DNA from 3 places in the Mesorhizobium sp. WSM4310 genome. Region 3 is predicted to be linked to each of the others. Evidence: predicted binding sites of a transcription regulator. Region 3 holds the regulator's gene; each other region holds the start of a gene.
What was found. The regulator PhoB, encoded in region 3, activates phosphate uptake and scavenging genes when phosphate is short. The targets are predictions, from matches to a motif close to TGTCATNNANCTGTCAT.
Positions count from the first base shown of each region.

Region 1: a site for PhoB is predicted at 2,049-2,065, ahead of FJV80_RS20730 (PhoX family phosphatase). Genes of this name have one in related genera too.
Region 2: a site for PhoB is predicted at 2,286-2,302, ahead of ppk2 (polyphosphate kinase 2). Genes of this name have one in related genera too.

Region 1 covers NZ_VFTA01000019.1:117,715-121,892, forward strand. The annotation lists gene FJV80_RS20715 (sensor histidine kinase) at 1-548, shown strand, start outside; gene FJV80_RS20720 (response regulator transcription factor) at 545-1,207, shown strand; gene FJV80_RS20725 (hypothetical protein) at 1,339-1,854, opposite strand; gene FJV80_RS20730 (PhoX family phosphatase) at 2,128-4,131, shown strand.
Region 2 covers NZ_VFTA01000008.1:18,246-22,423, forward strand. The annotation lists gene hemB (porphobilinogen synthase) at 1-84, shown strand, start outside; gene FJV80_RS11155 (dihydrofolate reductase family protein) at 471-1,118, shown strand; gene ppk2 (polyphosphate kinase 2) at 1,258-2,178, opposite strand; gene FJV80_RS11165 (aldo/keto reductase) at 2,460-3,503, shown strand; gene FJV80_RS11170 (glycosyl transferase family 90) at 3,507-4,178, opposite strand, start outside.
Region 3 covers NZ_VFTA01000047.1:1,080-5,257, reverse strand. The annotation lists gene pstB (phosphate ABC transporter ATP-binding protein PstB) at 1-746, shown strand, start outside; gene phoU (phosphate signaling complex protein PhoU) at 772-1,479, shown strand; gene phoB (phosphate regulon transcriptional regulator PhoB) at 1,499-2,188, shown strand; gene FJV80_RS30875 (hypothetical protein) at 2,277-2,540, opposite strand; gene FJV80_RS30870 (ROK family protein) at 2,630-3,874, opposite strand; gene xylF (D-xylose ABC transporter substrate-binding protein) at 4,148-4,178, shown strand, end outside.

The DNA of each region.
Region 1 (4,178 bases), on a different contig from region 3:
CCCTGGCGGCGCTGCGCATGGACAGCCCGGTATTTTCCGGCGACGGCCATTGGGGCGAAAACCGCGCGACCGAGGTCGCGATGATCCGCAAGACGCTGGAGGATGCGATGCGCGAAATTCGCGGTATCTGCACCGGTCTCGTCTTGCCGCAGATCGAAACGGCCGCGGCAACGGACATATTGCGGATGGCGGTCGACGAACATCAGCACCGGACGGGAACGTCCGTGTTGCTCACGCTGCCCAGGCATTTGCCTGATCTCGGCACTTCCGAAAAGATCAGCATCTATCGTTTCGTGCAGGAAGGGCTGAACAATGCCTATCGCCACGGGCGGGCCAAGGATCAGACGGTGCGGGCCGGGATGAAGAATGGCAGGCTTTTTGTCGAAGTGTCCGATAGCGGGCCGGGTTTCGATCCGGCGCGGGTCGATGGGTTGGGGCTCGCCGGCCTCAGGGAGCGGGTCGAAAGCATTGGCGGCCAGTTCGAGACCTTGACCGGAGCGCAAGGCACGCGATTGGTGATCAGTCTTTCGATCGAGGAGCAAGCATGATTGGCGCTATCCGCATCGCTATTGTCGACGATCATCCGCTGTTTCGTGAAGGCGTGACGCGCAGCCTGTCGGAGATCGGAGGTTTCGAGATCGTCGGCGAAGGCGCGACAGCGCAGGATGCCGAACGCATCGCCTCGACGGTGCAGCCTGACATTTTGCTGCTCGACATCTCCATGCCGGGCGGCGGCCTGTCCGCGGTTGCCAGCATCCTTGCCGACCATCCCGCCCAGAAGATCGTCATGCTGACGGTTTCGGAGACCAATGCCGATGTAACCACGGCGCTGAACGCAGGCGTGCAGGGCTATATCCTCAAGGGCGTCGGATCTCGCGCGCTCGCCGACATCCTGCGCAATGTGGCAGCCGGCGAGGGTTACCTTACGCCGACGCTGTCGGCACGGCTGCTTTCCGATCTCCAGTCCCCGCAATCCGCCGACGGCGTGGCGGACCGGTTGCGGCAACTGACCGAACGGCAGGCGGAAATCCTGCGGCTGGTGGCGGAGGGGCTCAGCAACAAGGAGGTTGCCTTGCGCCTGGAGCTGCAGGAGAAGACGGTCAAGCACCACATGACCGGGGTGCTGTCCAAACTCAATGTGCGAAACCGCACTGAAGCGGCTCTCATGGTGCGTGAGTTCCGCGACCGGGACAGAAGTCGCTCCTAGAGCAATTCCAGGAAAAGTGTGAAACGGTTTTCCGTCCGGAATTGCGGCAAAACCAAAGCGCTGGAGCAATTCCAGGAATAGTGTGAACGGTTTTCCCGGGCAAAGCGCTGGCCGTTGCCTGCTGGCCAGTTTCACAAGGCTTTCAGACGGCTGACATCGGCCGGCGTGGCCCGGCGGTCGATGATCGTGCGACCCAGCGCATCCTTCATTCTGAAGCGCCCGTTCTCGATCTTTTCGGTGATGCCGTCGGGATGTGTGACCGTGATCTTGTTGCCGCTCACCTCGACCTTGTCACCGGTCGTACCGTTGACATGGCTGGCGCCTTTGGTGCTCTGACCCTTGCCGGACGCCGAGTTGTCACCGCTGCCATCCGTTGCGGAATTGCCGCCGTTTGCATTTCCGTTGCCGCCGCTGTTACCGCCACTACCGCCGCCACTGTTGCCGCCGTTACCGCCGCCGCCATTGCCGCCGTTACCGCCGTTACCGCCGCCGTTGCCGCCATTACCGTTGCCGGCCTGTGCTGATGCGGCGTCGATCCCGGGGGCGGAGCCGTGCAGGGCAATTCGATAGGGAACGATGGTCAGCGCCAGAGCCGCCGCCGAAACGAGCGTCAGCCGGCGGCACCGGGCCGTGATCGATCCGTGCATCCTGATCTCCGTCGATTGAGCCGGCGCGCCCACCCCAACGTTGCAACCAGCAACTTCGCCGAAAGATGTATTGGCCGGAAGCGACCTCCGACCGTTGCGTTTGTCCTCCAGGACTTTTGCAAGCGCAAGATTGGACCAAAGTCCGAGGTCCGCGCGAGCAAGTCGCCTCGCCCCGAGCCTTCGGGCCTGTATGATGTCACGAAAATGTGATCGGCCCGGCGTAGGAGTCGAACAGGCAACAAGCTCCAGCCACTCCAAAGCCAGAGGCCCTTCGTGACCGAACATCGCTCCCCCGACGCCCGATTCCGCACCAGCCTGCTCGAGGAAAACGAAGGACCGGCCACCAATCCCACCGACAACCGCACCATGGGCGAGATCATCGCCGCGCGGTTCTCGCGCCGGGGATTCCTGAAGGGATCGCTCGCCGTCTCGGCGATCGCCGCGACCGTCGGCCCGCTAGCCATGATCGCCGCCGACGATGCCCGCGCCGCGGAAGGCTCCGCTTTCAAATTCGACGAGCTCGAGGCCGGCATCGACGACAGGCATCATGTCGCGCCGGGCTACGACGCCGACGTGCTGTTGCGCTGGGGCGATCCGCTGTTTGCCGATTCGCCGGAGTTCGACCCGACGAAACAGTCGGCCGAGGCGCAGGCCAGGCAGTTCGGCTACAACAACGACTATGTCGGCTACATCGCGATCGACGGCTCGGCCGAACACGGCCTGCTCGTCGTCAACCACGAATACACCAACCCGCATCTGATGTTTCCGGGCATCGTTGCGATCGTCGAGAAGGACGGGAAGAAGAAGGCCGAGGTGGCGCCGCTCGTGAAGGAGCAGGTCGATGTCGAGATGGCGGCGCATGGCGGCACCATCGTCGAGATCCGCAAGGAGGGCCGCAAATGGCAAGTGGTGCGCGACGGCAAGCTCAACCGCCGCATCACCGCCACCACCGACATGGCGCTGTCGGGCCCGGTCGCCGGCCATGACCGCGTCAAGACCAATGCCGACCCGTCCGGCACGAAAGTGTTCGGCACTTTCAACAACTGCGCCGGCGGCGTCACCCCTTGGGGCACCTATGTGATGGCCGAGGAGAACATCCACGGCTATTTCTCCGGCGAATTGCCCGAGGGCCACAAGGAAGCCGCCAACTACAAGCGGCTCGGCATTCCGGAAGGCGCCTATGAGTGGGGCGCGCATTACGACCGCTTCAACCTCGCCAAGGAGCCGAACGAACCCAATCGCTTCGGCTGGATCGTCGAGGTCGACGTCAACGATCCGGCATCGACGCCGAGGAAGCGCACCGCCATGGGCCGCTTCAAGCATGAGGGCGCCGAATCCATCGTCGCCAAGGACGGCCGCGTCGTCTTCTATCTCGGCGACGACGAGCGCTTCGACTATGTCTACAAATTCGTCACCAAGGGCACGTTCAGCGCCAACGACCATGCCGCCAACAAAGACCTGCTCGACGAGGGCACGCTGCATGTCGCCAAATTCGCCGAGGACGGCACGGTGGACTGGCTGCCGATCGTCTTCGGCCAAGGGCCGCTGACCGCCGAGAACGGCTTCGCCGGCCAAGCCGACGTGCTGATCGAGACGCGGCGCGCCGCCGATCTGCTCGGCGCCACCAAGATGGACCGGCCAGAGGACATCCAGCCCAATGGTGTCAACGGCAAGGTCTATGTCATGCTGACCAACAATTCGAAGCGCAAGCCCGATCAGGTCGATGCCGCCAATCCGCGTGCCGAGAATGCCTTCGGCCACATTATAGAGATCACCGAGACCGATGGCGATTTCACGGCCGCCAAGGGCAAATGGGAAGTGCTTTTGAAATGCGGCGATCCGTCGGTTGCCGATGTCGGCGCCACCTTCTCGACGGCGACGACGGCCCATGGTTGGTTCGGCATGCCCGACAATTGCGCGGTCGATTCGGCCGGGCGCCTGTGGGTCGCTACCGACGGCCAGGGCCCGAAGGTCACCGGCCGCACCGATGGCCTGTGGGCGGTCGACACGGAGGGGGCCGCGCGGGCAACCTCGAAACTGTTCTTCCGCGTGCCGATCGGCGCGGAAATGTGCGGCCCGCTGTTTGCGCCTGACGACCAGACCGCCTTCGTCGCCGTCCAGCATCCGGGCGATGGCGGCGAGGATTGGGAAGGTTTTGGCCGGCCGTCCTACTATGAGGATCCGTCGACGCGCTGGCCGGACTTCAAGCCCGAAATGCCGGTGCGGCCGTCGGTCGTCGCCATCACCAGGCAAGGCGGCGGCAAAATCGCGGTGTGATATCAGGCCTGCGAACCTCGAGGGAGGGCTTCGGTTTGCCACCGCCC
Region 2 (4,178 bases), on a different contig from region 3:
TCGCTGCTCGCCTTCAAGCGCGCCGGCTGCGACGGCATCTTGACCTATTTCGCGCCCGAAGTGGCCGAAATGCTGAAGGGGTAGTCCGGCCTGGCCGGCAAAGCCTTTCAGTAGACGTCACCAATCTTTCGACCGGTCGGCATTTCTTTCGAATTCTCGCAGACAAAAACCGGCAGCCCCGGCTATGATAGCCGCACGGCCGGAGACGGCCGGCAGCCCGCACGTCGCCAGGAGGCATGGCGAACGCCTCCAGGATACGTCCTGACCCGCTTCACCCGTCGGGCGATCGGCGGCCGTCCCAGCGGCCGGTTGTGATCCGAATCGATCGTCACGAAACGATAGGGACATCGCTTGGAGGCGAGATCCGGGTATGTGTCTTTTTCCCCTTAGAAAATAGCGCTTGCAATTTGCAATTGGTTTGCTAAACAACAACCGATTGCAAAACGCAACTGGTTATCGAGGAGGCTTTCATGTCCATGCTGCGTGTCAACGCATTCACCCTATCGCTCGACGGCTATGGCGCCGGCCCCGATCAGGATCTGCAAAATCCGCTCGGCATCGGCGGGGAATCCTTGCACAAGTGGTTTATCGACACCCGCACCTTCCGTGAGATGGTGCTCGGGCAAGAGGGCGGCACCACCGATATCAACGAGGCGTTCGCGGCGCGCAGTTTCGAAAATGTCGGCGCCTGGATCCTCGGCCGCAACATGTTCGGGCCGATCCGCGGCGAATGGCCTGACGACAGCTGGAAGGGCTGGTGGGGCGACAACCCGCCCTACCATGTGCCGGTGTTCGTGCTGACGCACCACGCGCGGGCACCCATCACGATGGAAGGCGGCACGACCTTTTATTTTGTGACCGACGGCATCCATTCGGCGCTCGAGCAGGCGAAGGCCGCGGCGGGCGGCAAGGATGTGCGGATCGGCGGCGGGGTCGCCACCATCCGGCAATATCTGCAGGAGAGCTTGATCGACCAGATGCATCTGGCAATCTCGCCGGTGTTGCTTGGCAAGGGCGAGCACCTCTTCGCCGGCCTGGATATGTTGAGGCTTGGCTATCAATGCACCGAGCAGGTGGCGACGGCGCTTGCCACGCATGTGGTGATCAAGCGGGCGTAGTTACAGCGCTTTCTCCCCGCCAGCGGCAATTTCATCAGAACAGGTTTGGCTGCGCAACGCCAACGATCGAAGTCAGCGCCGCCCCTCATCCGCCCTTCGGGCACCTTCTCCCCGTGAAACGGGGAGAAGGAAAAGGTGCTCAATACTTCTCCGGCACGTAGAGCTCGCGCGGCAGCGTCTGGCGCTCGTATTCTGGGTTGAAGACGCGTTCCGGCAGCGTGATCTCCTCGTGCGGCACCTCTTCATACGGCATCTGCTTGAGCAGATGATCGATGCAGTTCAGCCGCGCCCGCTTTTTGTCATTGCCCTCGACGATGAACCAGGGCGCCTCGGGAATGTTGGTGCGGGCGAAGGTCTCTTCCTTGGCCTTGGTGTACTGCTCCCAGCGCACGCGCGACTGCAGATCCATCGGCGACAGTTTCCACTGCTTCATCGGGTCATGGATGCGCATCAGGAAGCGCATCTGCTGCTCCTCGTCGGTGATCGAGAACCAGTATTTGACCACGGTGATGCCGGAGCGCACCAGCATCCGCTCGAACTCGGGAACGTCGCGGAAGAATTCCTCGACCTGGCCGGCATCGGCAAAGCCCATCACCCGCTCGACGCCGGAGCGGTTGTACCAGGAGCGGTCGAACAGCACGATCTCGCCGCCCGCCGGCAGATGCGGGACATAGCGCTGGAAATACCATTGCGACTTCTCGCGCTCGGTCGGCGCCGGCAGCGCCACGACACGGCAGATGCGCGGGTTGAGCCGCTGGGTTATGCGCTTGATGACGCCACCCTTGCCCGCGGAGTCACGGCCCTCGAAAATCACCACCAGCTTCTTCTTATAATAGGCGACCCAGGACTGCAGCTTGATCAGTTCGGACTGCAAGGTGATCAGGTCGCGAAAATATTGCATGCGGTCGATCGAAGGCGGATGCGCGTTCTTGTAGATCTTGGCGATCTCCATCGACAGCGCCGGCTCCGACATTTCGAGCTCATAGTCTTCGTCGAGCGTGTCGGCGAGCTCGGCTTCGAGCCAATCCTTGGCGGGAGAATTCTGTCTTTGCTCAGTCATTTGCACTGCTCCGCTTGCAAGCCCTGTCGGTTCCCATACGGCGCCCCAAATTGCTGGCTAGCGGCCTGGAAGGGAAACACCTGAGCCGACTTCAATATAGAGCGGCAGTGACGGTTTTATTGCAGCCGGACGCTATAGCGGCCGCAGCGGTGTCCGCCATGTCCAATCGATCCATCGCCATGGCATGGCGACAAGCCGGCCGAATTGTCTTACAAATCCTCTGTCGCATTCCGGGCTGCCCTTTGGCCCCGCCCCCATTTAACGCAATCGCGAGGACTGACATGGAATACCGCATCCTTGGCCGTTCCGGCCTGAAGGTTTCGACACTGACTTTGGGCACCATGACCTTCGGCGGCACCGGGCCCTTCGCCGCGGTCGGCAACAGCGATCTTGGCGAAGCCAAGCGCATGATCGACATGTGCATCGATGCCGGCATCAATCTCATCGACACGGCCAATGTCTACTCCAACGGCCTGTCGGAGGAGATCATCGGCGAGGCACTCGGCGGCAAGCGCAGGAACGACGTGCTGATTGCCTCCAAGGCGCGCATGCGGATCGGCAGTGGACCGAACGACGAAGGCCTGTCGCGCCACCACCTGATTCGCGAATGCGAGAAGAGCCTGAAGCGGCTGAAGACCGATGTCATCGACATCTATTTCGTCCACCAGTGGGACGGGCTTACCCCGGTCGAGGAAACGGTCGCGGCGCTCGACACTTTGGTCAACCAGGGCAAGGTGCGCTATATCGGCTGCTCCAACTGGTCCGGCTGGCAGGTGATGAAGGCGCTGTCCGTCAGCGACAGCCGTCACCAGCAGCGCTTCGTCACCCAGCAAATCCACTACACGCTGGAGGCACGCGAGGCGGAATATGAACTGCTGCCGATCTCGGTCGACCAGGGGCTGGGCGTGCTGGTCTGGAGCCCGCTCGCCGGCGGCCTGCTGTCCGGCAAATACCACCGCGACAGCCCGACCGCACGGCAACTCGCCGGCTGGTCCGAGCCGCCGATCCGCGACGAGGACCGGCTCTGGCGGATCGTCGATGTGCTGGTCGAGATCGGCAAGGCTCGCGGCGTATCGGCCGCGCAGGTGGCGCTGGCCTGGCTACTCGGCCGTCCCGCTGTCTCCTCGCTGGTGATCGGCGCCCGCAACGATGCCCAGCTCAAGGACAATCTCGCGGCCGCAAGCCTGGCGCTCAGCCCTGAGGAACGCCAGCGCCTCGACGCGGTCAGCCGGCCGCCCGTGCTCTACCCCTATTGGCACCAGCAATTGACGGCCAAGGATCGCTTCGGCCCTGCCGACACGGTTCTCGACCGCAGCGTCATCTGACCATCAGGCGGAGGCGCGCTTGCCCTCGATGAAGCGCCAGAGCTCGGGATCGGGCTCGATCTGGCCGCTGAGCACGAAGTATTTGTAGAGCACGAGCAGGGAGATCGCCTGCTCGTCTCGCTCATTGGAGAATTTCCGGCAATAGGCATTGGCCGCGGCAATGATGCGCTCTGCCTGCGCCGGATGTCGTTCGAAATGGCGCACCTTTTCGTCGAGATCGGCGAAATCCGGATCGAGCGGCACATAGTGGACATTGGCCTCGAGCTGGCGCTCCGCGAACCATGTCTCGTATGTCGGCGGCGGCATCAGGCAAAGCGACTTCGAGCTCAAGATCCATTTGAGGTTGGTCGCCACGTCATTGCCCTCGAGCGAGACGATGTAGCGGTAGCGCTGGTGCTGGCTGATGCTGAGAAAGGGCTTGGCGTATTCGGCCGGTGCGTTCGGCTTGTGCGAGCCGGCATCGCAGAATGGCAGGTCGCGCACCGCTTGCAGAAACCGTGTCCTGATCGGATTGTTGAGATCACCGCGCCAGACCACCATAGGCAACTTGTCGGCGAACGAGATGGTGTCAGCCGGCATCTGGAAGTGACGGAATTTGTCGAGCTTCATGATGACCGCGTTCTGGTCGTCATCACGAATCGGCCTATCCTTGACGATCGTCGGCACCTTCGGCAC
Region 3 (4,178 bases):
AGATCGAGGTCAAGAACCTCAATTTCTACTACGGCCAGTCGAAGGCGCTGAAGGACATCACGCTGTCGCTGCCCGAGCGCAGCGTCACCGCCTTCATCGGCCCGTCGGGTTGCGGAAAGTCGACGCTGCTGCGCGTCTTCAACCGCATCTACGAGCTTTATCCCAAGCAGACCGCCGAGGGCCAGGTGCTGCTCGACGGCCAGAACGTTCTCGACCGCTCGCAGGACCTCAACCTGCTGCGCACCAAGATCGGCATGGTGTTCCAGAAGCCGACGCCGTTCCCGATGTCGATCTACGAGAACATCGCTTTCGGCGTCAGGCTCTACGAGAAGATCAGCAAGGCCGAGATGGACGGCCGCGTCGAGCAGGCGCTCAAGCGCGCGGCACTGTGGACCGAGGTCAAGGACAAGCTCAATGCTAGCGGCCTCAGCCTGTCGGGCGGCCAGCAGCAGCGGCTGTGCATCGCCCGCACCGTGGCGGTGAAGCCAGAAGTCATCCTGCTCGACGAGCCTGCCTCGGCGCTCGACCCGCTGTCGACCGCCAAGATCGAGGAGCTGATCGACGAGCTGCAGGCCGACTACACGATCGTCATCGTCACCCACAACATGCAGCAGGCGGCGCGCGTCTCGAAGCAGACCGCCTTCATGTATCTGGGCGAACTGGTCGAATTCGACCGCACCGAGAAGATCTTCACGTCGCCCCGCGAGAAGCGCACGCAAGACTACATAACCGGCCGCTTCGGCTGATCGCACGCATACGAGGACCAGGATCATGGCCGAACACACAGTCGCAGCCTTCGACGAGGATCTCGGACAGATCAGCAGGCTGATCAGCGACATGGGCGATCTCGCCGGCTCGATGGTCGGCGGCGCCACCAAGGCGCTGCTGAACTCCGACAATGCGCTCGCCCAGCGCGTCGTCTCCGACGACGCCATCATGGATGCGCGCCAGCGCGAACTCGACGACCGCGCCATCACGCTGATCGCCAAGCGCCAGCCGATGGCCGATGATCTGCGCCATGTCGTCGGCTCGATCCGCATGGCCGGCGATCTCGAACGCATTGGCGACCTTGCCAAGAACATCGCCAAGCGCGTCGGCACTGTCGGCCTCAGCGCCACGCCGCGCGACCTCTCGCATTCCATCGACGCCATGGCGCAGCTGGTGCTGATCCAGGTGCAGGGCGTGATCGAGGAGTATGCGGCGCGCGATGCCGCGGCACTGGCGAAGCTGCGCGCCGACGATGAGCGCATCGACGTCAAATACACCTCCGTCTTCCGCGAACTGCTGACCTATATGATGGAGGATCCGCGCAACATCACGGCTTGCACGCATCTGTTGTTCTGCGCCAAGAATCTCGAACGCATCGGCGACCACGTGACCAACATCGCCGAGAATGCGTACTATGTCCTGACCGGTACGCAGCTGCCCGCCAACCGTCCAAAACAGGACGAGACGGCGATGTCGGCGCCGGCGGCCTGAGCGCAGGGGTAACCAACCGATGATCGCACCACGCATCATGGTGGTGGAGGACGAGGAGCCGCTCGGCGTGCTCCTCCGCTACAATCTGGAATCGGAGGGTTACCAGGTCGAGGTGGTGACACGCGGCGACGAAGCCGAAATCCGCCTGCAGGAGAACGTGCCCGACCTGCTCGTGCTCGACTGGATGGTGCCGGCGGTATCCGGCATCGAACTCTGCCGGCGATTGCGGATGCGGCCCGAGACCGAGCGGCTGCCGATCATCATGCTGACCGCGCGGGGCGAGGAAAGCGACCGTGTACGCGGGCTTTCCACCGGCGCCGACGACTATCTGGTCAAGCCGTTCTCGACGCCGGAATTCATGGCCCGCATCAAGGCGCTGCTGCGCCGCGCCAAGCCGGAAGTGCTGTCCAGCGTGCTCAAGGTCGGCGATATCGTGCTCGACCGTGAATCGCACCGGGTCTACCGCAAGAAGAGCGAGATCCGGCTCGGGCCGACCGAATTCCGCCTGCTCGAATTCATGATGCGCCATCCTGGCCGCGTGTTCTCGCGCAGCCAGCTGCTCGACAATGTCTGGGGCGAGACGATCTACATCGACGAGCGTACCGTGGACGTGCATGTCGGCCGGTTGCGCAAGGCGGTCAACAATGGTCGCATGCCGGATGTCATCCGTACCATTCGTGGGGCGGGCTACGCGATCCGGGAAGACTAGAGCTTGCCTCATCCCGATAAAATCGGGATGAGGCTCCAAGATCGAAACTCCAATCAGCAGGTAGTCGCCAATGCCGTGAAGAGGGTGATCAGCGGACTTCGACTTCTCCCAACAGATGTTGCCGCCTCATCTCCTCTTCGACCCATACAGCAACGCGCTGGAGCTTTGAATGTTTGATGTCTCGAATGATCAGCTGCGTAGTGGCCGCGTCGACCTCGCCGATAATAATTTCGCCCCAGCCGTTGGTTCGCAGGAAGCGGTAGACGTCCTCGCCGAAGTTGCGAACACGATGGACGAGGCCGTAAAACTCGGCCTGATCTATGTTGAAGTTGATCACCAACGAACGGGACATCAGCAGATCATACAGGCAGACACATTGCCAATTGATGTCGCAACGGGCCGAACGCGGTCGTTCAGAATGATCGAGTTTCGCCCTGACCGTCAGGCAACGTTCTTTCCGGCACCCGTTCTTGCCTGCACGCCCGGCGCGAAAATCTCCTGGTCGACGAAGGTCAGCGCGCGCATGGCGCAACCTTCGCGGATCAGCGGCAGTTCGTTCGGTTCGGTGTCGAAGGAGATCGATTCCGAGTGCTGACCACCGGCGGTCTGGGCGATCGCCTCGCGCAATGCCGGCTCGATCAGATCGAAGGCGGCGGCGCTGACGCCGACCATGGCAACGGGCGCCGGATCGATCAGCGCGAACAGGCTGCCGAGGCCGTAACCCAGTGCCTCGCCGGCCTTGCGATAGGCTTCGCGCTCGGGCCCGTCCCGTTCCCGTGCCGTCGCGGCCAGCGCCCGCATCTGCGCGTCGCTGACATCGGCCACCGGCTCGGTGTCCTCGCCGAGCTGCCTGGCATTGCGCCAGATGGCGTAATTGCCGGCATAGGCCTCGACACAGCCGCGCCGCCCGCAGCGGCAGAGCGCGCCGCCGGGCCGATGGATCATGTGGCCGAACTCGCCGCCCGAGGAATGGGTGCCGGTGAACAGCTCGCCCTTCAGCACCAGCCCCATGCCGATGCCGTGCGAAAGCAGGATGGCGATGAAGTCGTCGCGGTAGCGCTCGGGATCGCGCCTGCGCAGCGCCACCGCCATCATGTTGCAGTCGTTTTCCATGGTGGCGGGGATGCCGAACTCGGCTTCGAGTATGTCGGCGAAGGCGATGTCGGTCTGCGGCGTGATCGGCGACCACAGCATCGCCCGGGCCTCGGTATCGGTGATGCCCTGGATCGCCAACGCGATGCGGGCGACGCTGCGCACGTCAATGTCGGGATCCTCGAGGCGCCGCCTTACGATGGCCACGCATTCGCCGATCAGCGCCTCGCGCGACATGGTCAGCGTGTCCAGCCGGCGCTGTTCTTCCGATATCACCTGGCCGGCATAGTCGATGACTGCGACCGACAGGAAATTCAGCGACAGCACCACGGTCATCACAGCCGCGGCCTCCGGAGTGAGGCCGAGGCCGACCTGCGGCCTGCCGCGTTTCAGCGCGCCGGCCTCGCTCGGCTTGCCCTCGGCCAGGATGCCTTCGCCGATCAGGTCTGAGGAAATCGCCGATATGGTCGAATGGCTGAGGCCGGTGGTCGCGGCGATCTCGGTGCGTGAGGGCCGGCCAGCCTGGCGCACGGCCGCGATCACCATCGCGCGGTTGCGCCGGCGCAGATCGTCGTGGCGGATTCCGACCGACATGTTTTTTCACATCCTCCCGGTCGCCGCGGTTCTTCCGGCCTCCCTCGAACGCTGCCGGCGACACGGTCAAATACTGGCAGAAGCGGCCGGTGCTGTCATTTATTTATTGCGAAGCTCGAAAAAAATTCAGAGGGACATCAAAATCCATCAGAATCGTTGTTGACAGCGTTCCGGTGTTGGATCAGTGTTTTTTCGAGGCTCGAAAAAATAGGGCCTCTGTGCCGGCCTTAGGGCCAGTTTGGTCGCGCCATACGCGGCGCAGGGAGGAATATCATGAAGAGATTCACGGCCGCCATCCTGGCGG